DNA from 2 places in the Photorhabdus antumapuensis genome. Region 2 is predicted to be linked to the other one. Evidence: predicted binding sites of a transcription regulator. Region 2 holds the regulator's gene; the other holds the start of a gene.

Region 1 (6,256 bases), on a different contig from region 2:
AAAAGATACTTTGAATTGGTGAGAGATTTTATTTTGCAAAGGAGATACGAGTTTATATTCTCAGAGATAAAATAAGCAAGAGATGATGCCAGTAATACAGATACGATGCTATTCACTATTCCATTATAAGTTGCACCAAACTCCCATCCAGGGACACTTGGCATCAGTGCGGTTCCCCAAAGACCTAGGACAAATAATAAGTTCGCTGCAAAAGAGATAATAATCGTTCTTCTTGCCAGACGTAATCCATAGAATTCGTTTAGAATATCGACCAGCAAGAAGGTGATAGGGTAAATGAAAACACCGGGAGGCGTGACAATATTAATGATCGGGATGTGAATGGGCTTCACACCACATATGGTAGAGAAAATATAGATAACACTGAGTGCGATGCTAATGAGTAAATAGGCTTGCCATGAACGCTCATGACGATCCCCAAGTTCATAAGCTGTTACGATATTACTGTGGCTGTATAATTTCCGGTATATAGTACTGAGCTCATGTCTGCTCAGATCTTCTGAAATATCACTATCAACTAGCTCTTTTAACCCCATAGTAATAGTTTTACCTGTCGCGAGCACCATAACATTTGCCGATAATTTACCATACCTTGAAAATCCCAATAACTTAAACTTTTGATTTACTGTCATTTATAGTCTTTCTCCTACGATGTAGCCTAAAAAATAAGCGTTTCTGTAGGGTTTCCTATCGAGACAGTCATCGTTTTTTTCTTGCCGGATAAAGAACCCAATTTCCTTAGAGTAATACAATAATGGCGTATTGGTGACTAATGCGGGGGGACGTTTTATGATGATCACCTCACCGGGTATGAAGGTATCCTCTATTGCCGATTCGACTTTAAGAGCCAGCATGTTTGATTCATCACCAAAGAAATAGGTAAGAGGATACTCGGTAACAAGTTGACCTATTTTTTTCTCAGAAACGGCTAAAAATTCAGATTGTGGAACGATAGGGATAGCCGAAGGATTTTTATTGCCTTCGGTTGAGAGTGTTTCATTGAGGCGCTCTAATTGTTCAAGGTCATAATATTCTATTTCTTCACAGGAAACGCCGAAAAAATCGGAGATCCGAAGAACCGTAGATTGTTGAACGTTATTGACTTGCCCTTCCAGGATTTTATAAATGGTGGTACGGGTCAATCCTGTTCGGTTGGAAAAAGAGCTCTTGGTTTCTCCACGGGTACGTATCAAATATTCTATATTTTTAATGATATTTGTTTTTCGCTGTGCATTAGACGTTTTCATGAGAATCCTTTATATAAAGATAACCGCATTACTATATATTACTTGATGATATTGTCCAGTGTGAAAAAACCACTCATTGTGATAATTTATTGATTTTACTTTTAATATCTTATTTTTATGATTATCTATATTAGCATATCCTATATTAGAAAATGCTCATGGATTTACCTTTATATTCTAAAAACAAAAGTTAAATCATGTAATTAAGTAAAATTCATTATAAAGTTTACACAAAACTGAACTTTATGTTTATTTTTATGTTGACTTTATGGATTTTATTATAATAATGTTAAGTTGTATTGATGTGTTTTTGGGTCATCAGATAGCATCAAACAAAATATTATTCTTATTATAAATCTCTCGGGGAAGAGCTACTTTATCCTTCGAGTTTGAAAGTGGGTTATTTTTTTAGCACTAGGGAATCACCAGGAAAGAGAGGGAAGTAAAATAAACATCAGGACTGAAATTAATAAAACAATAAAATAGTAACACAGTTAACACACCAGGAAATGGCAGTATAAAGATGCTTTGGAACAGCAATCGATTGAAATTGTGAGTGATAGATACAAAGTAAGTTTTTCGATCGAAAATAGCCAGCAGAATATTGGACGTTTTATGAGGGCTGTGCCGATTTGATATTTGTGTATCTATCATTTTTTTTTGAGCGGTCACGATGGGGCTCGTTTTGTAAAATAGAGGATATGCTGATGTGAATTCATTAATTTATCAAGGATATACCTTAATATTCTAGTTAAGAAGCGAGTTTTGCTCATGGCCAATTAAGCCAGTTGTTGTTTTTTGGTAAATGTTTATATCGATATTGTTCATATCGGCATAGTCAAAAATGCTGTTGATGATATTGAATCTGCTATTGCTGAAAGCGTAGGAAACAGAGAATCCTATTTCCGCTTAGGTAAAGCACGACGCTCTCTTGAGTAACAGATTTCGTACAGGAAACTGTTCACCAGTTATCTCTTATTGAATAAAAATCCCAATCTAACCCGTATTGTTTGCTGTTGTTTGATGCAGAAAAGGCAGTTTTTTTCGCTCAGTCTACAGAAAAAATCGAAAATTATCTACCTTTAACGCTGGTAATATTGAACGAATATAATTTATTGATGTTTAATTCCTATGAGAAAATTCTTACTTTTTCAGCAAATTTATTCATTTTTTTGAAATGAATAATTGAGATAAAGGTCAAAAAAATAGTAAAAATTTTTATCGATAGAGGATACCTATTTTGTGGCATGATGTTGCAACCTCGTACAGTTAATAGGGTTTGTAGAGTTATCCACTATTCCTGTGGATAACCTTGTGTATTAGACTTAGAAAAGTTACGCGATGCAAGAAAATACGCGGCTTTCGTCAAGGTTGATGTTATTCTCGTCTTTGTTTTAATTATATTAAAAATCAATAAGATAACTAAAATCAAGCCCTATCTGACCTGTGATGATGTCTCATGTTGTCACCTTTCAGCCGATCATATAAAAAATGGAAAAATCAAGATAATTTTGGGGATAAAATGGTATTTATTTTGATATCAACGAATGTTTAATTGATAGGGAAGTGACCAACTTAAGCCCGTTTTTATAAAACCAGCTTGAAGCTGGTTTTATATCCAGTATTATATACCCTATGGATTTCAGGATGCATCGCGACGGCAAGGGAGCGAATCCCCGGGAGCATAGATAACTATGTGACCGGGGTGAGTGAGTGCAGCCAACAAAGAGGCAACTTGAAAGATAACGGGTATAGATGAATTAATGTTAGGAAAGTGAGATACCGATGAGTAAGGTGTTCAAATTACATTCTGACTTCCAACCGGGGGGTGATCAACCAGAGGCCATCCGTCAATTACAAGAAGGCTTAGAAGACGGGCTTGCCCACCAGACTTTGCTAGGGGTTACGGGGTCGGGTAAGACATTTACTATCGCTAATGTGATAGCCAATTTAAACCGACCGACGATGGTACTTGCTCCGAACAAGACACTGGCAGCTCAACTTTACAGCGAAATGAAGGACTTTTTCCCAGAAAATGCCGTAGAGTACTTTGTTTCCTATTACGATTATTACCAGCCGGAAGCTTATGTGCCGAGTTCCGATACTTTTATCGAAAAAGATGCTTCCGTGAACGAACACATTGAGCAAATGCGCCTGTCCGCCACAAAAGCTTTGCTGGAGCGGCGAGATGTGATTGTTGTTGCGTCTGTATCGGCTATTTATGGTTTGGGTGATCCTGATAGTTACCTGAAAATGATGCTCCACCTGACCAACGGTATGATGATTGATCAACGTTCCATTCTGCGGCGTTTAGCTGAATTGCAATATACCCGTAATGATCAGGCATTTCAGCGGGGGACATTTAGGGTACGCGGTGAAGTGATAGATATCTTTCCGGCTGAATCTGATGAGCATGCCCTGCGCGTTGAGCTATTTGATGATGAAGTAGAACGGCTATCACTGTTTGATCCACTAACAGGACAGATTCAATATCATGTTCCACGATACACCGTTTATCCGAAAACTCACTATGTTACTCCACGTGAGCGTATTATTCAGGCAATGGAAGCGATTAAAATTGAGCTTGAGCAGCGGCGTAAGGTATTGCTGGCAAATGGTAAGCTGCTGGAAGAGCAGCGTATTACGCAGCGTACTCAATTTGATTTGGAAATGATGAATGAATTGGGTTATTGCTCCGGCATTGAAAACTATTCCCGTTACCTCTCTGGCCGAACTGAAGGGGAGCCGCCGCCGACCCTGTTTGATTATCTCCCTGCTGATGGTTTGCTGGTAGTGGATGAATCGCATGTTACCATCCCGCAAATTGGTGGAATGTACAGAGGGGATCGTTCCCGCAAAGAGACGCTGGTGGAATATGGTTTCCGTATGCCTTCTGCGCTGGATAATCGACCACTTCGGTTTGAAGAATTTGAAGCACTGGCTCCACAGACAATTTATATTTCTGCTACGCCAGGCAAATATGAATTGGAAAAATCCAGTAGCGATGTGGTGGAACAAGTGGTGCGTCCTACTGGTTTGCTTGATCCTGAAATAGAAGTTCGCCCGGTAACCACTCAGGTTGATGACTTACTGTCTGAAATCCGCATTCGGGCGGTGAAAAATGAGCGGGTGTTGGTCACCACGTTGACTAAGCGAATGGCGGAGGACTTAACGGAGTATTTGGAAGAACACGGTGAACGGGTTCGCTATTTGCACTCGGATATTGATACTGTCGAACGGGTGGAAATTATTCGGGATCTTCGTTTAGGTGAGTTCGATGTATTAGTGGGTATTAACTTGCTGAGAGAAGGGTTGGACATGCCAGAGGTTTCTCTGGTGGCCATTCTTGATGCTGATAAAGAAGGTTTCCTGCGTTCTGAGCGTTCATTAATTCAAACTATTGGGCGTGCAGCCCGTAACTTGCATGGCAAGGCGATTCTTTATGGCGATAAGATCACTGATTCAATGGCGAAAGCTATTGGTGAAACTGAGCGCCGGCGTGCTAAACAGCAGATATTTAATGAAAAACATGGCATTGTTCCAAAAGGTCTGAATAAGAAGATTGGTGATATTCTGCGAATCGGGCAGCCAACGGGTGGCAAAGGGAGGGGCAGAGGTAAAGCGGTTGTCACAGCGGAAACATTCAGCAACCTGTCTGCCAAAGAGTTGGAAAGCAAAATCTGCGAGCTGGAAGCGAAGATGTACCAGCATGCGCAGGATCTTGAATTCGAGCAGGCGGCGAATGTTCGGGATCAGGTTCAGGCATTGCGTGAGCAATTTATTGCTAATTCTTGATTAACCAAGGTTTTGCAGGGTATTTTCTAACGCCTGATGCAGTAATTCACGGTCATGGCGGTAGGGAATATCCTGTGCTTCCAGTATTTGCTGAGTAATAATCCGGTCGTTAAGTTCGCTGATATCTGTGCACGGGCCAACGATTACCGCGTCAATTATCCGGCTGCCAATTTTGTTTTCCATTATTTCCAGCTTATCTTTCAGTGTCAGTTCAGCGGCTGCGGCACTTAATTCTTTGCCAAGGTTACCGATATAAATCATATTAGCGTTGCTACGGCGTAGTGCTTGGGTTAGATCTTCAAGCAGAAGCAATGGCATCAGACTGGTGAAGAAGCTGCCTGGGCCGATAATAATCAGATCCGCCTGAGTGATAGCCTCCAATGCCTCTTTTGTTGCGGTCGCAGGCGGATAAAGCATCAACTCCTGAGGAATACAATTCAATTGATCAACATTAACTTCGCCATAAATGGTGTTGCCTTGATCATCTATCGCCATCAAGTCAACTGGCTGCTCAGACATTGGAATAAGATGAGCATTAACTTTCAGCAAACTGCGGATTAAATTAATCGCCTCAAGGGGTCTGACACTCAGATGATCTAACGCCTTAAGCATCAGATTTCCCAAATTATGCCCTGCCAGCTCGCCATTGCCACTGAAACGGTATTCGAACATTGCCGACGCGACACTGGGTTCGGTAATAAGCTGATTTAAACAATTGCGGGTATCACCCCAGGCAATACCGCCTTCTGAACGCCGGATCCTGCCGGTTGAGCCGCCATTATCTGTTGTGGTGACAATGCCTGTCAGGCGAGAGCCTAGTGATGTAAGAGAGGACATAACACGCCCAAGGCCATGACCTCCGCCTAAGGCAACTACCCGATCTAAATCGGCTAATGTGCGGTTTCGCATAGAATTCCTATTACTGACTGAGCATATATTCGCTGAATAATTTTAGCGTAATTTATTATAAAACACGATTAACCGAACAAACGTTATGATTGGGTGCAATGTTTTAGCTGATCACCAATAGAAATTGTCTGTTATTTATTCTAAACATTTGGTAATTCATTGTATATTCAATTATATAACGAAAGTAGGTATTCGCATTTTTCTTTGTTAAGCGCTAAAATCCATATAGAGAACGTGTTTTACATTAAATCATATACCTAATAGATTTCGAGTTGCAGCGAGGCGGC
Region 2 (11,448 bases):
GGCCGACAGTTGGATACTGTCCCGGCAGCAATCGCTTCATTACCAAGCATTGTTGAAGCTGTTGGATCTAAAATTCCAGTCTATCTAGACGGAGGCATCCGCCGCGGTACCCATGTGTTTAAAGCTCTCGCATTAGGTGCCAAGGCTGTCGCTATCGGTAGACCCATTTTGTATGCGCTGGCATTGGGTGGAGCACCCGGCGTAACTTCCATTTTAAACCTACTTAAGGATGAGCTGAAACTTAGCATGAAGCTGGCAGGATGCGCAGCCATTAAAGATATAGAGAGAAAATTTATTAGTTTGATTTAACCAATGAACTGATAAAGCAAATATTGGCCCCGTTTCACTTGCAACAGGTGATTTCAGGAAACGGGGTAAATTATGTTAGCTTTAGAAGTAATAGCTCCCATAATGAAAAATCCGTTCTCTCACTTTGCACCATTATTTCCTATTATTAATGACTTACTTCCCCTTGAAATGTTCTTCAAGGGGAAACATTTCATGTAAATATTAATGGAGTATACGAGACGCTGACAGCTCGGTAATATCAAATTCATAACTTTGTTGTTCTTCCATGTTGCCGCGTAAAACATCTTCCACTAATGCAGAAAAACCCGTCATCATCTGCCTTTCCATAATAACGCCTTTTGGTTCAGGCCACGGCAAACTAGCAATTGGCCAGTCACAATGTGACTTATAATAATTAAATTGCTCCAGCCGCCCTTTAGCCCGGTCAAAATCATTACTCCAGTAAGCATTGCCTAGCCGAAAGTTAGTATAAAACTCATCAAAACCACCGAAGATTTCATAAATATAATCAGCCGTTTTCAGCATATTTTTCCATGCGACTTCTTCACTGATATAACCGGCACAAAAACAGTTACGACTTAAAACGATTGCAAGCCACAAATCAAATCCCCACACTAATGCAGGTGGACGTCCATTAATAGATTTGGAACATTTATGAATATAGTCAGGTGTTACTTCAACTAATTTGGCAAGTACTTTAAACATTTTCCCATCACTAAGAGCGACATCAACAGCAAAATGTTTTGAATGTACCCCCTCCCATAAACCCGTTAGCATCTTCATATACCCTTCTTCATCAATAATTCCCCAGTCGCTGTATAATTGGGATTGATGTTCCTGGGTCGGAGATAATGGAAGCAGACAGTAACGATAGCTATCATGGGCAACCCGTGACTGTAGAGGATAGTGCTCTAGCGTTTCACTCCAAAAACCTAGCCAATAGTCACTAACAATATTTAACCGTAATACTTGACGCTTCTCTTCTGGTAAAAGAGACAAACCTGCTTGTTGATAATAACGCCGTTGTTCCCATTCAGGACGCTTAACAATGCGATAAATAATAACCGAGAGTAACATTACTCCAAATAATGCTACACCTCCTACTTGTGCCAGAAGTAAATAGTCGGTATCAGGGACAGATACATTACCTATTATAAATAAAACAATTGCTACAGATAATACAATACCCATACATACCGCAATTACAAATAAAATATTAATCAACGCATATAATGCACTTAGAAAAGGTAACTTTCTTTTTTCATAGATAATATGCTTCATTACCTGATAGCCTTTAACAGGGAACTGTCTATAATGAGGCTGATTTTGTAAAAGCTCTTTCATCACAAATGCTTCCTTTCCGAAAATTATCTGTCATATACGATAATTCTTGTCTGTATTATCATAAACTTCAAGGAAACATTATTTTTGCTACTGAGTACCAATTTAGCCAAATTAACTCCATCAGGGGACAATCGCAAGGAACTTTGCTGGATAATATTTTCTATTGAAGAAACATGATATACCTAATAGATTTCGAGTTGCAGTGCGGCGGCAAGTGAACGAATCCCCAGGAGCATAGATAACTATGTGACTGGGGTGAGTGAAAGCAGCCAACAAAACAGCAGCTTGAAAGATGAAGGGTATAACATCACAATATTATCATCGTACTGGTTGTAAGGAGCGCAATGAAATTGATTAACCAAAAAAAGTTACTGGAACAGGCCGAAGTTATTTGCCAGGCTCGTGGAGTCCGCTTTACTCCGCAGCGGCTTGAGGCTCTGCGTCTAATTTCAGAGCAACCCGGGGCAATTAGTGCTTATGATTTACTGGATTTGCTACGAGAAGCAGAACCACAGGCTAAACCGCCTACCGTATACCGGGCGCTGGAATTTCTGCTGGAACAGGGTTTTATTCATAAAATAGAATCCACCAACAGTTATGTCCTATGTCACCATATTGAACAGCCAAGCCACACCTCAGCAATGTTTATTTGTGACCGTTGTGGTTCTGTTACAGAGCGAGATGGTGGAACCGTTGAATCCGCCATCCAACAGTTAGCAAAAACAGCCGGGTTCAGTTTACGTCATACCGTCATCGAAGCGCATGGCTTATGTTCACCTTGTGAAGAGATCGAATCCTGTACTAAACGAGATGAATGCCAGCATGACCACAGAATTGAAGGAAGTAAAAAGAAATAGATAGTAAGTAGATACTTACTTTTGGTACAGAGTCAGACTGGAATAAACAACCGCAGAATCACGTTTAAGATAATCACAACGATAAATTCAACAACATGATTCTGCCGGAATATTGCAATTCTTTAACAATCTCAAAAACAACAATTTGATATTTTACTATCAGGACCAGTTGCCGTTACGAATCACCCCAACCGCCAATCCTTCAATTGTCAGGCCCTGTTCACTCAAATCCACCACAATTGGCTTAAATTCGGGGTTTTCTGCCAGCAATTCAACTCTATTGCCAGTCTGTTTAAAACGTTTTACCGTCACTTCATCTTCAATGCGGGCAACAATAATCTGCCCATTGCGAACATCTTGTGTTTTATGCACAGCCAGCAGATCACCATCCATAATCCCAACATCTTTCATAGACATTCCGCTGACCCGCAACAGGAAATCCGCACTTGGCTTAAACAGTGCGGGATCAACCTGATAATGACTTTCAATATGCTCCTGTGCCAACAGTGGTTCACCTGCGGCTACACGGCCAATTAACGGTAAACCAGATTCTTCCAACAGCAAACGGATACCCCTAGATGCCCCTGCAACAATCTCTATCACCCCTTTACGAGCCAATGCTTTTAAATGCTCTTCAGCCGCGTTAGGTGAACGAAAACCAAGACGTGCTGCAATTTCAGCACGCGTTGGCGGCATACCTGTTTGCGAAATATGGTCACGCACCAAGTCATAAACTTGCTGCTGCCTGGCGGTAAGTGCTTTCATTTCGTCCCCTGTTTGTTTATACAGTCAATATGTGAGTATATACAGCTAAATAACGATTGGGAACCTACCAAGGTAGAAAATCAGCCAATTATAATATAATACCTAACTATTAAACCAAATCAGGCCATAAAATAGCGCCAAAGGATGGTCCCCCAGACAATTAATGACAATATCATCGTTAGAAAGACAGCCGCCGATCCCATATCTTTCGCGCGACCGGACAATTCATGGAACTCACTGCCAATACGGTCAACAACTGCTTCAATAGCACTGTTCAGGATTTCCATAATCAACACCAGCATCACTGAACCAATCAGTAAAATGCGCTCAATGGCGCCGATATCCAGATAAAATGCAACCATCATAGCCAATATCGCTAAAATTATTTCCTGACGGAAAGCCGCTTCATTTTGCCATGTCGCCCTAATGCCCTTCACCGAATATACGATTGCTTTAATGATACGGGCCAAGCCCTTGGATTGATTCGCCATAAATTATTCACACCAAATATGAGGTTATTTGACACTTTCCACTCTTATTATTGCCTTAACACAACAGATCTCAACCCCCGTTTCTGATATGCTGGCAACGTGTTGCTAACAAGAGGCTTTAAGATATTTATGTCAAGTTGGCGTAAAATATATTATAAATTATTGAATTTACCACTAAAAATACTGGTAAAGAGCAAACTTATCCCCACAGATCCTATTACTGAATTGCGGCTCGATACGACACGCCCGATTCTGTACGTGCTGCCGTATCACTCTAAAGCAGACTTACTGGCATTACGTCAGCAATGTCTTGAGCAGGATCTGCCGGACCCATTAAATTCACTGGAGATCGGTGACACTGAACTTCCCAGCTATGTATTTATCGATAATGGCCCACGTGTATTCCGCTATTGTGCACCAAAGCAGGAATCCGTAAAAATTTTCCATGCTTATCTAGATCTGCATCGCAATAATCCAAATTTGGATATTCAAATGCTGCCAGTTTCTGTCATGTTCGGCCGTTCCCCCGGACGTGAAGGGCAGAGCACCCCACACTTGCAGCTACTCAATGGTATCCAAAAGTTCTTTGCCATTCTCTGGCTAGGCCGAGATAGTTTTGTACGTTTTTCAAACACAGTATCTCTACGCTATATGGCAACTGAGCATGGCACTGACAAGACTATTGCCCATAAGCTGGCTCGTGTGGCACGAATGCACTATTCACGTCAACGCCTGGCAGCCGTTGGCCCACGCCTGCCAGTTCGGCAAGAACTGTTTAACAAATTGCTGGCTTCAAAAGCAATAGAAAAAGCAGTCTCTGATGAGGCCCGTACCAAGAAAATCTCACATGAGAAAGCCCGACAGAATGCCATTAACATGATGGAAGAGATTGCTGCGAATTTCTCTTATGAAACGGTACGGCTGTCAGGCCGTGTACTAGGTTGGACCTGGAACCGCCTGTATCAAGGGATCAATGTTCACAATGCTGAACGCATCCGCCGTCTGGCACAGGATGGTCACGAACTGGTTTATGCGCCCTGCCACCGTAGCCACATGGATTATTTACTGCTCTCCTACGTGCTCTATCATCAGGGTTTAGTACCGCCCCATATCGCCGCTGGCATCAACCTGAATTTTTGGCCAGCAGGGCCAATATTCCGCCGCCTTGGTGCATTTTTCATCCGCCGCACGTTCAAGGGTAATAAACTCTACGCCACGATATTCCGGGAATATCTAGGTGAATTATTTGCCCGCGGTTATTCTGTTGAATACTTTATGGAAGGCGGTCGCTCCAGGACAGGTCGTCTACTCGATCCCAAAACGGGTACGCTGTCCATGACGTTACAGGCGCTGTTGAGAGGCGAATCACGCCCAATTACTATTATCCCGATTTATATCGGCTACGAGCATGTGATGGAAGTTGCCACCTACGCCAAAGAGCTGCGTGGTGCAACCAAAGAGAAAGAGGGCTTTTTCCAGATGATACGCGGTTTGCGCAAACTTCGTAATCTGGGGCAAGGCTACGTGAACTTTGGCGAACCCATCCCGTTGATCCAATACCTTAATAATCATGTTCCTAGCTGGCGCGATTCTATTGATCCAATAGAATTCCATCGCCCCGAATGGTTCAATCCGACAGTCAGTCAACTGTCTGAGAAGATTATGGTAAACATCAACAACACGGCGGCGGCTAACGCCATTAACTTGTGTTCAACTGCCCTGCTTGCGTCACGTCAGCGAGCACTCACTCGTGAGCAACTGCTTGAGCAACTGGATTGTTATATACAGCTCATGCACAATGCGCCCTACGCTGCCGATGTCACTGTACCAAAGAAAGCCGCGGAGGAGTTGCTAGAACACGCTCTGCAAATGGATAAGTTCGAGGTAGACAAAGACAGTATGGGCGACATTATCATTCTGCCACGTGATCGTGCAGTTTTGATGACCTACTACCGCAACAATATTCAACATCTATTAGTACTGCCATCACTGATTGCCTGTATCGTTATTCATCATCGCCGTATCAGCCGCGAAGCGTTATTAAGCCAGGTCGCGATCATTTATCCACTACTTAAAGCCGAGCTGTTTATGCGTTATAGCAAAGCAGAGCTGCCAGAAGTGGTTAATACGCTGATCAACGAACTGACCCGCCAGTGCCTTATCTGTAACAAGGAGCATGGCATGTTGGTGCTTAATCCAGCGCGTATCCGCCCCCTGCAATTGCTGGCAGCCGGTATCCGTGAAACACTGCAACGTTATGCCATCACACTCTCTTTACTAAACGCCAACCCAGTAGTCAGCCGGGGAGTGCTGGAAAAAGAGAGTCGGATGTTAGCGCAACGTTTATCTGTATTGCATGGCATCAACGCACCTGAATTCTTTGATAAGGCAGTATTTACTACGTCGGTAAATACGCTGCGCGAAGAAGGTTATATCAGTGACAGTGGTAATGCGATTACAGCAAATACCCAAGAGCTGTACCAGGTATTAAGTGAACTGATGTCACCTGAGATTCGTCTTACTATCGAGAGTGTCAGTTTGCCACCAGAGCATAACGATACCGAAGAGAGTGCTAAGGCAGGATAATCTTCTGAATACTGGTGATAATGGTTATTCATCATTATCACCAGATGTTTCAGACATAGCTAAAGAAGATGCCAAGGAATAGCACCAGACCAACGTAATTATTATTAAGGAATGCCTGGAAACACAGTGTTCTTTCCCGGTCGGCAATCAGTTTCTGCTGATAAATAAATAGCGTGCCCGCAAGCAACAATGACCAATAGTAGATACCACCCAGATTCATCAGATAACCCACCAGCACCAGCACCAGTAACATAGCGAGTTGTAATAGCCCTATAATCAATTTATCGAAACGACCAAACAGGATAGCGGTGGATTTAATGCCAATTTTTAAATCATCGTTTCGATCGACCATGGCATACTGTGTATCATAAATAACCGACCAGAAGATATTAACCAGGAATAATAACCAACACTCTAGTGGTAAGGACTCACTAACCGCAGCAAATCCCATAGGAATCGCCCAACCGTAAGCTGCCCCTAGTACAAACTGAGGAAGATGACTAAACCGTTTAACAAAGGGGTAAAACCAAGCCAGAGCCAATCCAACGACTGACAACCCGATCGCCATTTTATTCAGGGTTAGAACCAGACCTAAAGAAATCAGCGCCAGTACGACAAACAGGATCTTACTCTCTTTCTCACTAATAGCACCGCTAGGCAGGGGACGTGTTTTTGTGCGCTCAACATAACCATCAAATTTTCTGTCAGCAAAATCATTAATCGCACACCCCGCTGCACGCATCAGAAACACACCAGCAGTAAAAACCAATAATATGTGCATATCCGGGATACCTTTACCGGCCATCCACAAAGCCCAGAAAGTCGGCCACAACAACAATAATGCACCTATAGGTTTATTAATACGCAATAAACGGCAATAGGCCAGCCATTTACTTTGCGCCATACTTCCCGCCACTTCTATTTCCCCCTTTTAAATTTTACCTTTGTATACAGGTGATTCAGGTAAAAAGACTTCGGTTAATAATAACGGTTTGCCGGATAACCTCAGCAATGATCGCCTTGCCCAACGGTTCCCCTGTTGCCCCACATGAATATAGTCCCGCATCAATTTATTACCACTAAAAAGATATCGTCCCAGCGGGACTGTTCCTAAATCAACCAAGCTTTCATCAGGGCCAGTTAATGTTGTTTCGGGGATTAACGTCCGCCCCAATAGCCAAGGGATATTATCACCGCACAGTACGATCTCACGCAGCCAATATCTTTGACCCGTTAGCAAACGCTCATTTTCATCAGAAAGTTGCTCCGCGGTAATAAAACATTCTCTGAATGGTATGATACGCACATGGTTACAATATTGTTCAAAACGGCGGGTCATTGAGCCCAATTCCATCAACCAGTCTAAAACCTCATCAGGCAAAACGGGCGAATCCGCCGAAAGCCACTGAATAGGCACCGTTGTTAATATTGAGTCAGTTGACATTCGCTTTTCCATTAGGACAAATTTCTTTTATCCGACAGTACAATTGATAACCGCAGAGAATACCACGTTGCAGGTATACAGAATAAAAAGTTATAACAAATTCTATATACCTAATAGATTTCGAGTTGCAGTGCGGCGGCAAGTGAACGAATCCCCAGGAGCATAGATAACTATGTGACTGGGGTGAGTGAAAACAGCCAACAAAGCAGCAGCTTGAAAGATGAAGGGTATAAATATTGTTGACCAAAAATAAGCGAATTATGATGAACATAATTCGCTCATATCAATTAAGTTTCTAATCCAGAATAAGTGACTAACGCCATGCTTTAAAACGGTTAATCAACCCATTTGTCGAGCTATCGTGGCTGACAACCCTATTATCATCCTTAAGTTCTGGCAAAATACGGTTAGCCAATTGCTTACCCAATTCAACTCCCCACTGGTCAAAAGTAAAGATGTTGAGAATCGCCCCTTGCACAAATATTTTATGTTCATACATGGCAATCAACGCCCCCAAGCTAAATGGGGTAATTTCACGTAACAGAATGGAATTAGTCGGGCGATTTCCTTCAAACACTTTAAAGGGTGCAACATGTGCAACTTCAACCGCAGTTTTACCACTGGCGACAAATTCAGCATCCACCTGCTCACGAGATTTACCAAAGGCTAATGCTTCCGTCTGAGCAAAAAAGTTGGATAACAATTTGCTGTGATGGTCACTCAATGGGTTATAGCTGATGGCTGGCGCAATAAAATCACAGGGGATCAGTTTAGTTCCCTGATGAATAAGCTGATAGAACGCATGCTGGCCATTCGTTCCAGGCTCTCCCCAGATGATTGGGCCGGTTTGGTAATCCACTGGATGACCATTGCGATCGATATATTTACCATTGGATTCCATATTGCCTTGCTGAAAATAGGCAGCAAAGCGATGCATGTACTGATCGTATGGCAGAATCGCTTCAGTTTCTGCGCCAAAGAAATTGTTGTACCAAATACCAATTAACGCCAGCAATACCGGAATATTCTGCTCAAATGGGGTATTGGCAAAATGCTGATCCATTGCATGTGCACCACTAAGCAATTGTTCAAAATTTTCAAACCCAACAGAGAGTGCAATAGACAAACCAATCGCTGACCACAACGAATAACGGCCACCAACCCAATCCCAAAACTCAAACATATTTTTGGTATCAATACCAAATTGCTTAACTTCCTGCCCATTGGTGGAAAGCGCCGCAAAATGCTTCGCAATATGCCCTTCATCACCGGCACTTTTTAGGAACCAGTCACGGGCAGAGTGAGCATTGGTCATCGTTTCCTGGGTAGTGAATGTCTTGGAAGCAATCAGAAACAGCGTCGTTTCCGGGTTCAGTGCTTTCAGGGTCTCTGCAATATGGGTTCCATCAACATTAGAAACAAAATGCATATTCAAGTGATTCTTATAAGGTTTCAGCGCTTCCGTCACCATATAAGGGCCAAGATCTGAACCACCGATACCGATATTCACAACATCAGTAATCACCTTACCGGTATAACCTTTCCACTCGCCATTAATCACGCACTCACTGAAATCTTTCATTTTTGCCAACACCGCGTTGACCTGCTGCATAACATCTTCCCCATCAACCACAATCGGGGCGTTGCTGCGATTACGTAGAGCAATATGCAATACAGCGCGATCTTCGGTACGGTTAATTTTTTCGCCAGAAAACATACTGCGAATAGCCCCGGCAACATCCGTTTCTTTAGCAAGTGCCTGTAGCTTTTCTAATGTCTCAGTTGTGATGCGATTTTTTGAAAAATCTACCAGTATCTGGTCATCGAACGTCGTTGAGAACTTAGCAAAACGATTTGGGTCCTGTTCAAACAATTCACGTAGGTGAATATCCTTTATCTGCGCAAAATGCTGTACTAGTGCTTTCCAAGCTGAGGTTTGACTAGGATTAATATTTTTCATGGCTATGCACTCTATTAATTGACTGTAATTAATTGGAAGTAAAGAAAGATTGTAACCTGTAATTCTGTGATTGGAGTCTCCTTTCCTTTAATCACTGATATTGGTCAAAACGATTAAGTTTTTCTAGTTCTATTTGCCTGTACGTATAAAAGACAATCACTTCTCTCTACTATCCTCAATTTATTTTATGATTCTCATAGCGTCATGAAAGATATTGATGTAGCTCTTCACTCCGTTGACTCAAACCGGTTAACCCGATATTTCTAAAAGACTATCCAGTTAACAGAAGGTTATCGCAATGAGTGCTGTTTCATCCCAATGCCCAGAAATTGGCGGGCATGTAGTCGCAAAATTTGGTGGTACCAGCGTGGCAAATTTCGATGCCATGAATAACAGTGCAGATATCGTACTAGCAAATAAAGCAGTACGTGTAGTTGTGCTATCTGCTTCTGCCGGCATAACAAACTTATTAGTTGCATTATCGGAAGGCTGCCATGCAGATAAGCGGGCTGACTACTTGAAACAGATCCACTCCATTCAATACGCAATTATTGATCGTTTGCATGAATCCGAGACGATTCGTCAAGAGATTAATCGTCTACTGGAAAATATTAAAACCCTTGCTAAAGCCGCATCTCTGGCAACCTCTGCGGCTCTGACAGATGAATTAGTCGGCCACGGTGAACTGATGTCCACACGATTGTTTACCGAATTGCTTCGCCAGCGCGGTAAAGATGCCGAATGGTTTGATATACGCAAAGTGATGTATACCGACGATAGTTTTGGCCGTGCGGAACCAAACCATGAACAACTTCAATCGTTGGCAACGGAACATCTCTTACCCCATCTGAAAAATAGCCTGGTTGTCACCCAAGGTTTTATTGGTCGTGAAGAGAACGGCCGTACCACGACGCTGGGACGCGGCGGCAGCGATTATACCGCGGCACTTTTAGGAGAAGCCCTTGGCCTGAAACGCGTTAATATCTGGACAGATGTTCCGGGCATTTATACCACTGACCCACGAGTCGTTCCAACTGCCCAACGAATTGATAAGATTGCCTTTGATGAAGCGGCGGAGATGGCAACATTTGGCGCCAAAATCCTACATCCGGCAACCCTGTTTCCTGCTATTCGCTGTGGCATTCCAGTATTTGTTGGCTCTAGTAAAGACCCACAGGTCGGCGGTACGCTAGTTTGTGATACGACAGAAGCCCCACCACAGTTCCGCGCTATTACCCTGCGCCAGAAACAGACATTACTGACACTACACAGCCTGAAAATGCTGCACGCACAGGGATTTTTGGCTGAAATATTTACCATTCTGTCACGTCATAATATCTCAGTGGATTTGATCACGACCTCTGAGGTCAATGTGGCATTAACACTCGATACCACTGGCTCCACTAGCACAAATGGCTGCCTGCTGACCAATGCACTTATGACTGAGCTGGCGACACTGTGTCGAGTTGAAGTGGAAGAAGATCTGGCGCTGGTGGCAATTATTGGTAATCAGCTTTCTCAAACCAGCGGATTAGGAAAAAAGGTTTTCAGTGTGCTGGAAAGATTCAATCTCCGCATGATCAGTCATGGCGCCAGTAACCATAACCTGTGTTTACTTGTTCAAGGCAAAGATGCAGAACAAATTGTTCAAACGCTTCATCAGCGTTTATTTGAGTCAATATAGTTTTTCAG

What was found. Region 2 encodes LexA, which represses DNA repair genes until DNA is damaged. Its sites were predicted from a motif close to TNCTGTATGTACATACAGNA; they were not measured.
Region 1: the regulator LexA is predicted to act here: its motif matches at 2,870-2,889, upstream of uvrB (excinuclease ABC subunit UvrB).

What each region holds. Positions count from the first base shown of each region.
Region 1 covers NZ_JAHZMK010000015.1:33,303-39,558, forward strand. The annotation lists gene KZ793_RS06160 (queuosine precursor transporter) at 1-650, opposite strand, end outside; gene KZ793_RS06165 (helix-turn-helix domain-containing protein) at 651-1,265, opposite strand; gene uvrB (excinuclease ABC subunit UvrB) at 3,051-5,060, shown strand; gene yvcK (uridine diphosphate-N-acetylglucosamine-binding protein YvcK) at 5,061-5,969, opposite strand.
Region 2 covers NZ_JAHZMK010000009.1:72,885-84,332, forward strand. The annotation lists gene KZ793_RS01975 (lactate oxidase) at 1-309, shown strand, start outside; gene KZ793_RS01980 (DUF1266 domain-containing protein) at 511-1,653, opposite strand; gene zur (zinc uptake transcriptional repressor Zur) at 1,998-2,510, shown strand; gene lexA (transcriptional repressor LexA) at 2,670-3,275, opposite strand; gene KZ793_RS01995 (diacylglycerol kinase) at 3,395-3,766, opposite strand; gene plsB (glycerol-3-phosphate 1-O-acyltransferase PlsB) at 3,896-6,352, shown strand; gene ubiA (4-hydroxybenzoate octaprenyltransferase) at 6,402-7,256, opposite strand; gene ubiC (chorismate lyase) at 7,284-7,796, opposite strand; gene pgi (glucose-6-phosphate isomerase) at 8,110-9,756, opposite strand; gene lysC (lysine-sensitive aspartokinase 3) at 10,055-11,440, shown strand.